3 regions of the Fictibacillus halophilus genome follow, and region 2 is predicted to be linked to each of the others. Evidence: riboswitches for the same ligand, from Rfam matches in the RefSeq annotation. Region 2 holds a riboswitch; each other region holds the start of a gene.
The links. A riboswitch is a leader RNA that binds a small molecule or an ion and turns the genes downstream of it on or off. The one in region 2 is predicted to bind S-adenosylmethionine.

Region 1 (4,928 bases), 1.7 Mb from region 2:
GATTAGGTGATATTGTGTTGAATTCGATCCCGGTAGCGGCTGCTCTTCTTGTTTCATTTCATTCACTCCTGTCAAAATAGTAAACAGGTTTAGTATGGGTTAATCGCACGCCGGTTATGTAATAAACATTCGTAAGTTTTTCGTCAAAAAAAAAGAACTGACTCAAAAAATAAGTCAGTTCTCTCTCAAACGTTATTCTGTTACTGGCACTACTGCGCCTTCATATTTTTTCTTAATGAAATCTTGAATCTCTTTAGAACGTAGTACTTCGACTAAAGCTTTAACAGATTTCTTATCTTTATCTCCTTCACGCACCGTGATGATGTTTACGAATGGAGAGTCAGATCCTTCTAATGCAATCGCATCTTTTTGAGGGTTCAGTCCAGCATCGATCGCGTAGTTTGTGTTGATTAGAACGGCATCACCTTCACCGTTCTTGTATGCTTTTGGCAGCATTCCTGCATCAACGTCAGCTTTAAATTTAAGCTTCTTAGGGTTTTCTACAACATCTTTAATTTGCGCTTCTGCTCCAGCACCTTCTTTAACTTTGATCAAGCCTTCTTTTTCAAGTAAGCCAAGCATACGGCCATGATCTGCTACAGAGTTAGACATGATGATAGTTGCGCCTTCAGGTAGTTCATTTAAAGATTTGTATTTTTTAGAATAGATTCCGATCGGCTCAAGGTGAATGCCACCCGCGTTCTCGAATTTGTATCCGTGATCTTTCATTTGAGACTCTAGATATGGAACGTGCTGAAAATAGTTCGCACCGATTTCTTTTTCATCTAAAGATTTGTTTGGCAGTACATAATCTTGGAACGTTTTGATTTCAAGTTCAATACCTTTTTCTTTCAATAGAGGTTTTGCTTCTTCCAGGATTTCAGCATGTGGTACGTTTGATGCACCAACAATAATCTTCTCGTCGCTGATTCCGCCTTCTGTTTTGTTCCCACAAGCAGCAAGAGCTGCAACAAGAACAGTTAATATAATTACGGATAAAACTTTTTTCATATGAACTTCCTCCTTGTTGTCTAAAAAAGTTATCTCTTATCTAACGCAGTTGTAATTCGATCACCAATCCACTGGATGACGAAGACGATGACTAAGATGAGTGCAGTTGAAACCAATGTCACATCCGCGTTATCTCTTTGGTAACCTTCCATGTAAGCTAAGTTCCCTAAGCCTCCTGCACCAACTACTCCAGCCATCGCTGTATAACTTACGAGCGCGATTGCGGTCACAGTGATTCCTGACACAAGAGCAGGTGTGCTTTCTGGGATAAGAACTTTAAATATAATCTGAGCATTTGTAGCACCCATCGATTTTGCCGCTTCGATTACCCCTTTATTAATCTCTCTCAAAGCAATCTCAACCATACGTGCATAAAATGGTGCCGCACCTACGATTAGAGCAGGTAGTGCTGCTTCAGCTCCAAGCATCGTTCCTACGATTAAGCGTGTAAATGGAATCAATAAAATGATTAAGATAATAAAAGGAATCGATCGAAATACGTTAACGATTATGGCAATTACACTATTTAAAAACTTATTTCCCCACAAGTTTCCAGGAGAAGTTAAAAATAACGCTAATCCAAGGGCAAGCCCTAGAAAAAATGTAATGACCACTGAGATAGCAGACATATATAATGTTTCATTTGTCGCTTCTAATAGAACATCCCATTGAACATTCGGGAACCATGTACTAAGCATTATGAATCACCTCTACTTCAACCTGCACACTGTTTAAAAACTCCATAGCACGAGCTAGTGCAGATTCTGTACCTTTAATCTGAATAAACAACGTCCCATAAGGTCCATTCTGAGTTTGTGTAATCTTTCCTTGTAGAATATTAACGTCCACTTCATACTTACGAATCAGTTCCGTAATTAATGGCTGCCCAGCTCGTCCACCGATAAAAGTAAGTTGAACGATTCGACCTTCAGGGAACTCGGAAATGAACTGTTTAATCGTATCTACCGTTTCTTCAGGTTCTGTTACTTGTTTCACAAAATCCTTCGTGATTGGTTCTGTCGGGTTTTTAAAGACATTTAAAACATCGCCTTCTTCTACTACTCTCCCCTGTTCCATTACAGCTACACGGTGACAAATCTTTCTGATCACATGCATCTCATGTGTAATAAGAACGATTGTCAGATTTAACTTTTGATTGATTTCCACAAGCAGATCAAGAATGCTGTCGGTTGTTTTAGGATCTAGTGCTGAAGTTGCTTCATCACATAAAAGTACTTTTGGCTCATTAGCAAGAGCACGCGCGATACCTACACGCTGCTTTTGTCCACCACTTAGTTGTGATGGGTAGGACCCGCCACGACCTTCCAAACCAACTAGGTCGATCAGCTCATCAACACGCTGCTTGATCTTAGCTTTTGGATAACCGGCAATTTCAAGAGGAAAAGCAATGTTTTCTCGTACTGTACGGGACCATAATAAGTTAAAGTGCTGAAAGATCATGGAGATTTCTTGTCTTGCTTCTCTTAACTTCTTCGATGACAGCTCGGACATGTTTTTGCCACCAATCGTAACCGTACCGCTAGTCGGACGCTCTAGCATGTTAAGGATTCGGATCAGTGTACTTTTACCTGCACCACTATAGCCGATGATTCCGTATATCTCTCCTTGCTTTATGTTTAAATCTACCGTATCAACAGCCTTTACTTCGCCATCTTTGGTTTGAAAGACTTTACGGACTGACTGTAAATTAATCAAGATTCTTACCTCATTTCTTATCTAAATATTGACTCATGTAGAAACGGTGCATTTGTTTGCTTAGGTGTTCCCCTCATTGATAAGTTGGTTGTAGTGGAAGGTGCGAGACTCCTACGGGATAAGCGGGACAGGTGAGACTCTTAACAGCGCATAGCGCTAAGAGGCTCACCGCACGCCCCGTGGAAAGCGAGCATCCTGTAACGGAAAATCAACTACTCCCAAGAGCTTCAACGTAAAACGAAAACAGCCAAACAAAAAAATGCCTCTCTGCTTCAATATGAGCAGAAAGGCATATTATATTCTATGCACGTTCTCCTCATCTCCCAAGACTACTTAAAGTCTTGCAGGAATTGGCACCTTTCTAGTTCATCATTCATAAGAATGCAATGATCTAGCGGTTGCCGGGTTTCATAGGGCCAGTCCCTCCACCTCTCGTGATAAGTAAAAAAGTGTTACTTTATTAAATTAAAGCGATACATATTTGAATCACTGTGAAGAATATTATCATCCTTGTCGATTCGTGTCAAATATTTTTAGCAGTTCGAACTAATACACCAGCAGAGATCTCTTCCCAATGTGAACTCAAGTAAAAGATCGCTTCCCATTTTAAGCGTTGTCTGAGCGTACCTTGAAACTCAATCATCTCTTGTCTCAATAATGTACTCAGCTTCATTTTACCCTCAAGCAACATAGATAGATATTTCGGATTCCCTGTAAATGTGACGGTTCGGTTCCGCTCTCCCTCTCTGTAATCAATCTTAAGTGTAGTCTCATCCTTACATTTAAAACTAGGCTTTACCGGAATATTATAAAGAGAAAGATACGGACTTTTTGCTATTTGGCTTTCAAAGTAACGGATATCCAACATTAAAAATCCCCCCGAATTGGTTGTTACTTCACCGATTCTAGAGGAATATTCATATACCTTTATAAACCCTTCGACAGCAGCAAGGAATCGTAATTGGTATTACGACACGTTATTTCATAATTAGTGTTTATGTTTCTTTTCTTGCTTCTCATGTTCACTTTTAGAATATCTTTGATCATCTCTATGATGTCTGTCATCATCCCATTGCTGTCTCTTATCGTCTTTCTTACGATCGCTTCCGTTATTTCGCTTGTTGTGATTTTTATCCTGCTGTTTATTTTCTATTCTAAGCTCTTTTGGTTGATAATCATCCTTATCCTGTTTTGAAGATCTGACAGGTTCTTTCGTCATTTTAGGTTCTATACTTTTTTCTTTTTGTTGCTTAGGCTCTTTTTTGTTATTAGACTTACTTCTTATTTCGCGCTCTTTCCTATCCCGTTTTTCATTCGTATTTTTTTTAGGCTTTACAAGGTTTTCTTGTGGCTTTTTAACCGAACGCTGGTTAATTTCTTTTTTCTCACCATTATTAACAGGCTTTACTTTGACTTCATGTGGTGCAGCCTTTATTTTACGAGGGTGTGGAACGGATTTAATATCTTTAGAAGAAGTGGCATTCACTTTAAGTTCTTGAAACTTCACTTCTTTAATTTTTTCTTCTTTAAGGTGTTTATCGTTCTTGGTTGCTTCCTGGAATGCTGAGTATTTACCTGAAGATACACCTAATTGTTTGGCTTTATTTCGAACTTCTTCGTTCGTTTCAGAAACAGTAATTGCAACAGGATATTGGACGACTGCTTTTTTCACAATAGAATTCAGCGCCTGATCTAATTCCTGCTTCGTTTTCTTATCACTCGATTTATCGGATACTGTTGTAATCAGCATAGATTGATTCTCTTCCATATATCCTTCTGTCTGATAAGCTTTAATCAGTTGATCTGCAAATACTTCAAACGGCATTCGATCATCTGTAGAAAAATTATATTTTTTTATGATTTTCTTTGCTTCATCGTTAAAAGCATCCATTTCAACGACTCTCATTTCATCGTCAACGCCAACCTCAAGGCTTGGGTTGATATCAAAGCTCACATAAGCAGCCGCAGCAGAATGACTGCTATTAGGCATTAGGCTTGAAATTACGAGAAAGGCAATTAAAGCTGCGACTGAAAACGAAATAGATGGCAGCACAAAAAGACTTCTTTTTTTGCTAAAAAAATAAGAAGCCTGATACTCATTACCTACAAGAGGTCTTTTCCCTGCTGGTACTCTTACTGTAACAAAAGTCCCATCCTTCATAAGAAGAGTTGCTTTTTTATTCTGAACTTCAATAACGATG
Region 2 (4,928 bases):
ACCGTTACGGTTGTAAGTCAGAGATGTATTATAGACTAAGTCCTCTTCACGGTATGCGATAGACCCTCCGACAATATTGATATTAAGCTCTTTTGATAAGGAGCTTAACCATTGTTTCGCTTTTACGCCATTGTGATCGCTAATCTCATCTAAGCGGGTTAGGTCATATCCGGTATCCCATAGTTCTGGCAGAACGATTGTATCAGGATGGTGCTGTTCAACCGCTTCACGAATTTTATTTTCAATGTGTTCATAATTTTTTTCAGGTTTGCCATATTGAATGTCAACTTGAATGCAGGCAATTTTCATGATTGTACCCTCCAGATTGTAAAAAAAGTCTTTACAGAATTTATTTAAGCGTATAACATAACTGATTAGAATTTCAAGAACATTCAAATTAGACTGGAAGTGATCGTCGTGAAACGTTTTGAGCAGGCAGAAGTGATGGGGAAACTGCCAGAGCAATTTTTCGCCAAGCTTGTAAAAAAAGTATCTCACTATGTGGAGCAAGGCTATGACGTTATTAATCTAGGACAAGGAAATCCCGATCAACCCACTCCGCAGCATATTGTAGATGCGTTAAAAGAGGGAGCAGATCGAGCTGATTTCCATAAGTATTCACCGTTTCGCGGACATGGATTTTTGAAGCAGGCAGCAGCCGATTTTTATAAACGAGAATATGGTGTGACACTTGATCCCGAGAAAGAAGTAGCGATACTCTTTGGAGGGAAAGTGGGCTTAGTAGAGTTATCACAATGTTATTTAAACCAAGGTGATGTTGCACTCGTTCCAGATCCGGGATACCCGGATTATTGGTCAGGTGTTGCAATGGCCGGTGCTAAGATGGAGACAATGCCCTTAAGAAAAGAAAATGATTTTCTGCCGAAGTATGATGAATTACCTGAAACGGTATTGAACAAAGCCAAGCTTATGTTCTTAAACTATCCGAACAACCCAACTGCCGGTGTTGCAACTGAATCATTTTTTAAAGAGACAGTAGAGCTCGCTAACAAACATGATATTCTTGTGTGTCATGATTTTGCTTATGGTGCTATCGGATTTGATGGACAAAAGCCGGTTAGTTTTCTACAGGTAGAAGGAGCAAAGGACGTAGGAATAGAAATCTATACCCTTTCCAAAACGTATAACATGGCAGGATGGCGCGTTGGTTTCGCGGTTGGAAATGAATCTGTCATTGAATCTATTAACCTTCTTCAAGATCATTTTTATGTAAGCTTGTTTGGAGCGGTCCAGCATGCTGCGGCTGAGGCATTGAACGGATCACAGCAATGTGTGGATGAACTGGTAGATACATATGAAAGTCGTCGAAATGCATTCATCGGACGTTTGAATGAAAACGGATGGAACGTGGAATCGCCAAAAGGTTCATTCTTCTGTTGGCTGCCTGTACCTGAAGGGTATACATCTGAAACGTTCGCCGACTATTTGCTTGAGAAAGCACATGTCGTCGTCGCACCAGGAATCGGATTTGGAAGTGAAGGCGATCGATATGTACGTGCCGGTCTATTAACGTCTGAAGAACGTTTGATCGAGGCTGCTGATCGAATTACTAAATTATTTTAGAAGTTTTATTTAATTCTTTATCCTCTTTGATTAGTTGAAAGCGAGTATCTGGAACGGAGATCAACATCTTTCAAAAACTTTAAAGCTTACTAATAGGATATTAAAGGTTTTGGTTGACAGATCCTTCATACCCTGTCATAATCACAATTAAAATTATATTCTAACAATTTGCACTCTTATTAAGAGCAGGTGGAGGGACTAGCCCGATGAAACCCGGCAACCATTCGGTTAACTATGATTAGCTGAAAACGGTGCTAATTCTTGCAGTCGAGCGTTTGGCTGAGAGATAAGAGGAAGCGGAACTGTCAATATGAAGACACCCCTTCCTCGTGAAGGGGTTTTTTGCGTTTTTGAAAGGAGAACTACAAACATGAGTAAAATTACAGCAACGTATTTAGTACATGATAAAAAAGAAAACCTACAAAAAAAAGCCGAAGGAATCGCGCTCGGACTTACTGTAGGTTCATGGACAGATCTTCCTCAACTTGAGCAAGAACAGCTAAAAAAACATAAAGGTAATGTGGAAGAAGTGATCGAACTTCCTGAAGATCCACGTGCTGATCAATTTTTAGGAAGTCATAGAACACGAGGCTTGCTTAAGATTTCCTACCCATCAGCGAACTTTTCAAATGATCTTCCAGCTATTCTAACTACAGTTTTTGGTAAACTTTCGTTAGATGGTGAGATCAAGCTCGTAGATTTAGAGTTTGATAGAGATTTAGAACAACATTTTCCCGGACCAAAGTTTGGAATAACAGGAATTCGAGATATCATAGGTGTCCATAACCGCCCACTTGTTATGAGTATTTTTAAAGGGGTACTTGGAAAAGATCTATCATTCTTCAAGCAACAATTATATGAGCAGGCTTTAGGTGGGGTAGATCTTGTGAAAGATGATGAAATTCTTTTTGAGAATCCACTTACTCCTTTTGAAGAAAGAGTAAAAATTGCTAAAGAAGTCTTAAAGTCCGTTCATGAACAAACAGGTGAAAAGACGCTTTACGCAGTAAACCTGACAGGCAGAACGAGTGAACTTCGAGATAAAGCCCGGCGCGCAGCAGAATTAGGAGCTAATGCATTACTATTTAACGTTTTGTCCTACGGGCCAGATGTATTGCAAGAATTGGCAGAGGATAAAGAGATTCCGCTTCCAATCATGGCACATCCTGCATTATCCGGAGCTATAGGATCATCGTCTCTCTACGGAATTGGTTACTCCGTATTATTAGGCAAACTGCTTCGTTATGCAGGAGCAGATCTTGTGTTGTTCCCATCACCATATGGAAGCGTAGCACTTGATCGTAATGAAACGTTAAGCATTGCAGAGTCATTAACTACAGATCGCATCTCTTTAAACAAGTCGTTTCCAGTGCCGTCGGCTGGTATCCACCCCGGTTTAACACCGGTTCTATTCAATGACTTCGGATTGGACAGTGTTATAAACGCGGGTGGGGGAATACATGGTCATCCAGATGGCGCTGCAGGGGGAGCACGTGCTTTCCGTCAAGCGATAGATGCAGTCGTTAAAGGGAAGGACTTTGAGAGTTTTGCTGAAAAACATACAGAACTACAAAAAGCATTAGAGCTTTGGGGTGGGGTGCCAGTAAAATGAAAACCCAACAACAATCGGTAATCTTTTGTGATTTTGATGGGACTGTTACTGAAAAAGACAACATCGTCGCAATCATGGAAGAATTTTCACCTGAGGGCTGGCAACCGATCGTTAATGATATCTTGAATGAAACAATCTCGATACGTGAAGGAGTCGGGAAAATGTTTTCCAGAATTTCTTCAGATAAAAAACAAGAGATCGTTGAATTCGTTTTAACACGTTCTAAGATCAGAGATGGGTTCCAGGAATTCATTCAATTTACTCAAAGTGAAGGTATCCCCTTGTATATTGTTAGTGGTGGCATTGATTTTTTTGTTCACCCTGTTTTAGAGAACAAGCTAGACTCAGCTTATGTTTTTTGTAACGCCAGTGACTTTACCGGTGACACGATAAAGATCACTTGGCCGAACGCATGTGATGATCAATGTAACAATGATTGCGGATGTTGCAAACCTTCTGTTATCAGACGACTAGAAGAGAAGTATCCCCGTGCAGAAAAGATTGTAATCGGTGATTCGATTACTGATCTTCAAGCATCAAAGATGGCGGATGTAGTTTTCGCAAGAGATTATCTAATTGAAAAATGTGAAGAAAACGAAATACCATACACACCATTTGAAACGTTTCATGACATCATTCATGTCTTAGAGAAAAGAGGTGTAAAAAGTTGAGTAAACAACAGCGTTGGAATGAGCTTGCTGATGTGAAAGATGAGCTGGCAACACGGAATTGGTTTCCCGGTACAAGTGGTAACGTATCTATTAAAGTAAGCGACTCCCCGCTCGCCTTTTATGTTTCTGCAAGCGGAAAAGATAAAACAAAACGTACTTCAGAAGACTTTCTTTTAGTAGATCAGTATGGGGAACCGGTAGAAGAAACACACTTAAAAGCTTCTGCAGAAACAGGTATTCACTGTGAAGTATACCGTTTAACGGATGCAGGCTGTTGTTTACACGTTCACACCGTAGATAATAACTTGATATCTGAGTTGTACGGTGACGTAGGAGAGATTACATTTCAAGGCCAAGAACTGATAAAGGCTTTTGGAATTTGGGAAGAAGAGGGCAGTATTACGGTTCCGATAGTGGAAAATTTTGGTGATTTATCGAAGTTATCTGAAGCGGTCGGTGCTTTAATAAAGCCTGATACAAAAGCTGTTTTGATCCGTAATCATGGTATTACCGTATGGGGGAGAAATGCTTTTGAAGCGAAGAAACATTTAGAAGCTTTTGAGTTTCTGTTCTCTTACCACATCAAGTTACAAACTTTAACTTTCTTAAGTAAAAATCAATCATTTGGAGGCGTTAAAAATGGCACAACTACGATTTCATGATAACAACGAAAGAATTGAAAAACAAAGTGAGGTAGAAGCATATTTAAACTCTCAGGAAGTTATTTACGAAAAGTGGGACATTGAAAAACTTCCAGCGCATCTTCGTGAAAATTTCGCATTAAGTGATGAGGACAAAGCAGAAGTGATACAAACTTTCCGCAGTGAGATCGATGATATCTCTGAGCGCAGAGGGTATGTGACAGAAGATGTCATTTCACTTTCTGATGCGACGCCAAACTTAGATGAGCTTTTGAAAAACTTCTTAGCAGAGCATCACCACACAGATGATGAAGTACGTTTCATCGTTTCTGGACATGGAATCTTTGCAATCGAAGGACCTAATGGGAGATTCTTTGATGTAGAACTAGAGCCAGGAGACCTTATCTCCGTTCCAGAAAA
Region 3 (4,928 bases), 580 kb from region 2:
GTTAATGGTTGATCGTAATCATCCATTGCAATCACGCTATGCATGGCACTGCTAAAAGATATGAACGAGATAGCGCTGGATGGAATAGAAGAGCGTTTGATAACATTTGTAAGGGTTTGCAAAACCGTTCGGAAAATTTCTTCTGGATCTTGTACCGCTGTAGAAATATCAGGTGTGTGAAGCGGGTACCCGATGTTTTCCTGTGAGAGAATTTCACCGTTTTCATTAAACAATACTGCTTTTGTACTTGTAGTTCCGATGTCGACTCCTACCATATAGCTTCTTCTATGTTGCGTACCGTCGATATCCTTCATTTAATTACTCCTTTTCTTGCTCCCGTGCTTTCGATAGCATTTGTTGTGACATCCATAAATCATCTACTTTTCCTTGAACATCATCAAAGTTTTGATGAAGTGATTGAATCATAATTTTTCTATTTTTTGATGAGATTGCATCAATATAAAGTTCATGGTTTCTCATGATTCGAGAAAGGTCATCGTATTTTTCATTAAAATGCATACGCATGGATAATAAGATGAAGCTTTCCATGACAGGTTTTGTGTTGTTCCAGATCATCGTGATATACGAATGATCGATAGAACGAATAATTGTTTCATGAAATAAGACATCCTGAAGAGCGAACTCGTCAGCATCTTTGTACTTAATTGCAATCTGCATCATTTCTAAAATTTTTGTTAGTTCTCTAACAACGTGATCTGTGTCGTTTTTAACAAGTCGTTCAAAAACAAACGTCTCAATAAGAAGTCGAACATCATAAATTTCTTCTATTTCTTTTTCCGTTAAGCCGACCACAACTGCACCCATGCGTTCTAAACGAATTAAGTTTTCATTTGATAGAACTTTAAGTGCTTCTCGTATAGGAGAGCGGCTTACATTATATTCAGTTGCTAATTTATTTTCAGAAAGCATGGTACCGCTTTCAATGAGTCCCGAGATAATCCTCATTCTTAGTTCACATGCGACACGTTCTCCGGTTGAAGCTTTGGAAAGCCACTTTTCAGGATAAAGAAAATCCTTAGAATCGTTCAACATAAAAACCTCCTTTTTGTAGAACGAGTATACTTGTATACAAGTATTATAGTACAGTGATTTTAAAATGCAAGCGCTTTTATTTAAAGGTAGAAAAACAATTAACTATAATGGATTAGTTTAGAAATGAATAAGGTAAGAGATAGGGGAGGTATAAATTTGGAAGTGAATTTGATGATGAGAGACTAAAATTTATCCCTGCTTATCTGAATAAATAGAAAAGAACAATCTTGTTGAAGAGATTGTTCTTTTCTATTTATTTTATTCAATTGTTAAAGGTACTTCTTCTTTTTTTATTTCAGATTCATGGAACTCATTATATCGTGGGTGCATTTTTAATAATTCATCAACCGTAACAATTTCAAAACCCATTTGTTTGAGCTTAGGAAGGATGATTTTTAATGCAGCAACCGTTTGACTGCGATTACCACCAGAATCATGTAATAGAATAATGTCTCCGTTTTTTAAATTTGTTAATATATGTCTTGCGATTCTTTCAGATCCTGGATTAGTCCAATCACGAGGATCTTGATGCCAAGACCAAAGGATAACCTTGTATCCTTCTTTCTTTAAGATTTTTAAACTGTTCTCTGTAACCGTTCCGCCTGGAGGACGAAATAACTTTATATAATCTGAGTGATGAGCAGGATCTAGAAGGTGCTCGGTCTTTCTTGTTTCAACCACAACTTTATGCCTTGAGATAGTATGAAAACTAGGATGATTATACGTATGGTTTCCGATTTCATGTCCTTCCCTTAGTTCTCTTTTAACAATCTCGGGGTACTTCTTAATCCGCTTACCGATCAGAAAAAATGTAGCGTGAACTCCTTCTTTTTTAAGTATATCTAGAATTTGGGAGGTGTACACTGGATCTGGTCCATCGTCAAATGTAATCGCTACTTGTTTCTTATTTGAAGGGACTTCCCAGATCACATCACCATATTTCTCAACTTCGAAACGATTTACAACGCCTGCATACACTTTAGGTCCGAAAAAAAGAATATGACATAAGAACATAGTGATAATTACTTTTACAATGGTAGACATAAGGAGCCCTCATTCTAAAATTTATTACTATTAGTATTTGTAAGGGGAAACTGATTTATTACAGGCGTAGCTGTCAAATCGGGGATGAACATATTTGAGTTATAGAACGCAATCATGGTTAAAAATTTGCTTTTACAAAAGAAGTTTTGGCAACAAAAAAGCTGTTCAAAGGCTTTCTTTGAACAGCTTAACTGTTGTATTTTACAATCCACTTGGGGAAAGTGAGATCGCTTTTAATGCGTGATCTAAGTCGTAGATTAAATCATCTACTGTTTCGATTCCGATTGAAAGGCGGATTAATTCTGGACTCACGCCTGATTTTCTTTGTTCTTCTTCAGATAGTTGTTGATGAGTAGTGCTAGCTGGATGGATAATCAATGATTTTGAATCTCCAACGTTTGCAAGGTGAGAGAAGATGCTTACATTTTCGATTAACTTCTTGCCTTCCTCAATACCACCTTTTACCCCAAACGTTAAAATAGCGCCTGCTCCTTTAGGCAAGTATTTTTGAGCAAGCCCATAATAAGGGCTGCTTGGAAGTCCTGCGTAATTCACCCAATCAACAGAAGGGTGATTCTCTAGGAACTTCGCTACTTTAACTGTATTTTCCACATGTCGTTCAATACGAAGGGCAAGTGTTTCTAACCCTTGAATAAATAAAAATGAGTTGAACGGTGCAATAGAAGATCCTAAGTCTCGAAGCAGCTGCACACGTGCTTTTAAAATATATGCAAGTGGACCAAACGCATCTGTGTATACAATTCCTTTGTAGCTTGGATCAGGCTCGGTCAAGCCTGGGAATTTCCCATTGCTCCAATCAAATTTTCCAGAATCGATGATTACACCACCGACTGATGTACCATGTCCACCAATAAACTTCGTTGCAGAATGCACAACGATATCAGCTCCATGTTCGATCGGACGACAAAGGTAAGGAGTAGCCAACGTATTATCGACAATGAGCGGAACTCCTGCTTCATGTGCGATATCAGCGATCGCTTGAATATCTGCAACATCGATTTTCGGATTGCCGATTGTCTCGATGTAAACGGCTTTTGTTTTTTCTGTAATGGCATCTTTAAACGATTGAAGATTATCAATCTCAGCGAATTGTGTATGGATGCCGAGCTTGGGGAGAGTTACAGAGAACAGGTTATACGTTCCACCATACAGAGAGGTAGACGCTACGATTTCATCACCAGAGCCAGCGATGTTAAATATTGCATTTGTAATGGCAGCCTGACCGGAAGCAAGAGCAAGTGCACCAACACCGCCTTCAAGCTTCGCGATGGTCTGTTCAAATGCATCTTGCGTTGGATTCATCAAACGCGTATATATGTTACCGAACTCTTTTAGGGCAAATAAGTTTGCTGCGTGCTCTGTTGAATTGAACTGATAAGAAGTGGTCTGGTAGATCGGAACAGCGCGAGCTCCTGTTGTAGGATCTACTTTTTGACCTTCGTGTAATGAAATTGTTTCAAACCCGTACTGTCTTTTTGAATTTTGATCAGTCATTTTCAAATCTCTCCTCAACGTTAATATTTTTATATCCAATCACATTCAGTTTCAACTTATCCCAGAAAAAAAGACCTCTTCCAAAAGAAGAGGTCCCGATGATTTCACCCGATCGAAGTCTCATCTTTCAGAACAATGATTGTTCTGCTGAAATTAGCACCATGCGTTTCCGCTGGTTGCCGGGCTTCATAGGGTCAGTCCCTCAGCCTCTCTGGATAAGAAGATTTGAATATTGAATTAAGATTTATAATACATACGTCCCTATCAATAGTCAACAGAATTTTTTAAAAATTTCGGATTTTTATTTTCAGGATTGACTTTGACCGCATAAATAACTCCAATCGCCCAAAATGCAGCAAGTACAAAGTAGATCGAGAACAACATATTATGGGATACACCAAGAGTATGAAGAAGAGTTCTTGTATTGGTAATAATGATCAGACCTCCCACCAAAACCCCTAGTATGTGAGAGGGAATTAGGCGTACAAGCCAAGCGGCAACGGGAGCCGCAATCACTCCTCCTAGCATTAAAGCTCCGACCCACAGCCACTCAACTTGTTCCCAGCCGAGTGCGATGAAGAAACCGATTGATGCAGATACAGCTACTGCGAATTCGCTCGTATCTACAGAACCGATTACTTTTCTGGTTTTCAGATCTTGTTTTGCCATTAGAACCGGTGTAGTGACTGGGCCCCAGCCTCCACCACCTGTAGCATCTAAAAATCCTGCTAATAATCCAAGTGGAATAAGTTGTTTCTTTGTAAAGGGTTTACCACTCGCTGTTGCTTTCTTCTCTCCAAGCTTAAACAGAAAACGATATAAGATATAAATCCCAAGGATAATTAAGAAGATAGAGATATATGGCTTTATAACATCTCCAGGCAGGTTGCTTAAAAAACAAGCACCTACAAAAGCTCCTATAGAGCCGGGGAGGATTAAACGAAGAACCACTTGCCGGTCAACGTTTCCGAACTTAATATGAGAAGCGCCCGATGCCGCAGTGGTTACGACTTCAGCAAGATGTACGGAAGCAGATGCAGCTGCAGGAGCAATTCCCGCTACTAAGAGCAATGATGTAGATGTAACGCCATAAGCCATACCTAGAGAACCATCAATCAACTGTGCAACAAGACCAATTAGAGCCAATACGATTAACTTTTTCATTTTCTTCCTCCTCAAAATAAAAAGGCCCTTAACAAGTGATGTTAAGAGCCTTCGGTTTACCGATCAGCGATACGGATTAAATTTTAGTTAATACTATATGTTCCTAAAAGATAAAAAGTCAACTGTTTGTTTAATTTTTTTGAAAAAATAGA

Region 1: another riboswitch for S-adenosylmethionine. It lies ahead of I5J82_RS12965 (methionine ABC transporter ATP-binding protein); the one in region 2 lies ahead of I5J82_RS04360 (2,3-diketo-5-methylthiopentyl-1-phosphate enolase).
Region 3: another riboswitch for S-adenosylmethionine. It lies ahead of I5J82_RS07250 (homocysteine synthase); the one in region 2 lies ahead of I5J82_RS04360 (2,3-diketo-5-methylthiopentyl-1-phosphate enolase).

What each region holds. Positions count from the first base shown of each region.
Region 1 covers NZ_JAEACF010000001.1:2,486,947-2,491,874, forward strand. The annotation lists gene I5J82_RS12950 (carboxymuconolactone decarboxylase family protein) at 1-57, opposite strand, end outside; gene I5J82_RS12955 (MetQ/NlpA family ABC transporter substrate-binding protein) at 193-1,011, opposite strand; gene I5J82_RS12960 (methionine ABC transporter permease) at 1,041-1,709, opposite strand; gene I5J82_RS12965 (methionine ABC transporter ATP-binding protein) at 1,702-2,727, opposite strand; SAM riboswitch class I at 3,041-3,171, opposite strand; gene I5J82_RS12970 (hypothetical protein) at 3,251-3,595, opposite strand; gene I5J82_RS12975 (anti-sigma-I factor RsgI family protein) at 3,716-4,928, opposite strand, start outside.
Region 2 covers NZ_JAEACF010000001.1:824,233-829,160, forward strand. The annotation lists gene I5J82_RS04350 (carbon-nitrogen family hydrolase) at 1-396, opposite strand, end outside; gene I5J82_RS04355 (pyridoxal phosphate-dependent aminotransferase) at 418-1,584, shown strand; SAM riboswitch class I at 1,758-1,877, shown strand; gene I5J82_RS04360 (2,3-diketo-5-methylthiopentyl-1-phosphate enolase) at 1,955-3,196, shown strand; gene I5J82_RS04365 (2-hydroxy-3-keto-5-methylthiopentenyl-1-phosphate phosphatase) at 3,193-3,867, shown strand; gene I5J82_RS04370 (methylthioribulose 1-phosphate dehydratase) at 3,864-4,529, shown strand; gene I5J82_RS04375 (1,2-dihydroxy-3-keto-5-methylthiopentene dioxygenase) at 4,507-4,928, shown strand, end outside.
Region 3 covers NZ_JAEACF010000001.1:1,400,821-1,405,748, reverse strand. The annotation lists gene gntK (gluconokinase) at 1-275, opposite strand, end outside; gene I5J82_RS07260 (GntR family transcriptional regulator) at 319-1,053, opposite strand; gene I5J82_RS07255 (polysaccharide deacetylase family protein) at 1,312-2,097, opposite strand; gene I5J82_RS07250 (homocysteine synthase) at 2,299-3,612, opposite strand; SAM riboswitch class I at 3,730-3,834, opposite strand; partial or broken gene I5J82_RS07245 (sulfite exporter TauE/SafE family protein) at 4,011-4,776, opposite strand.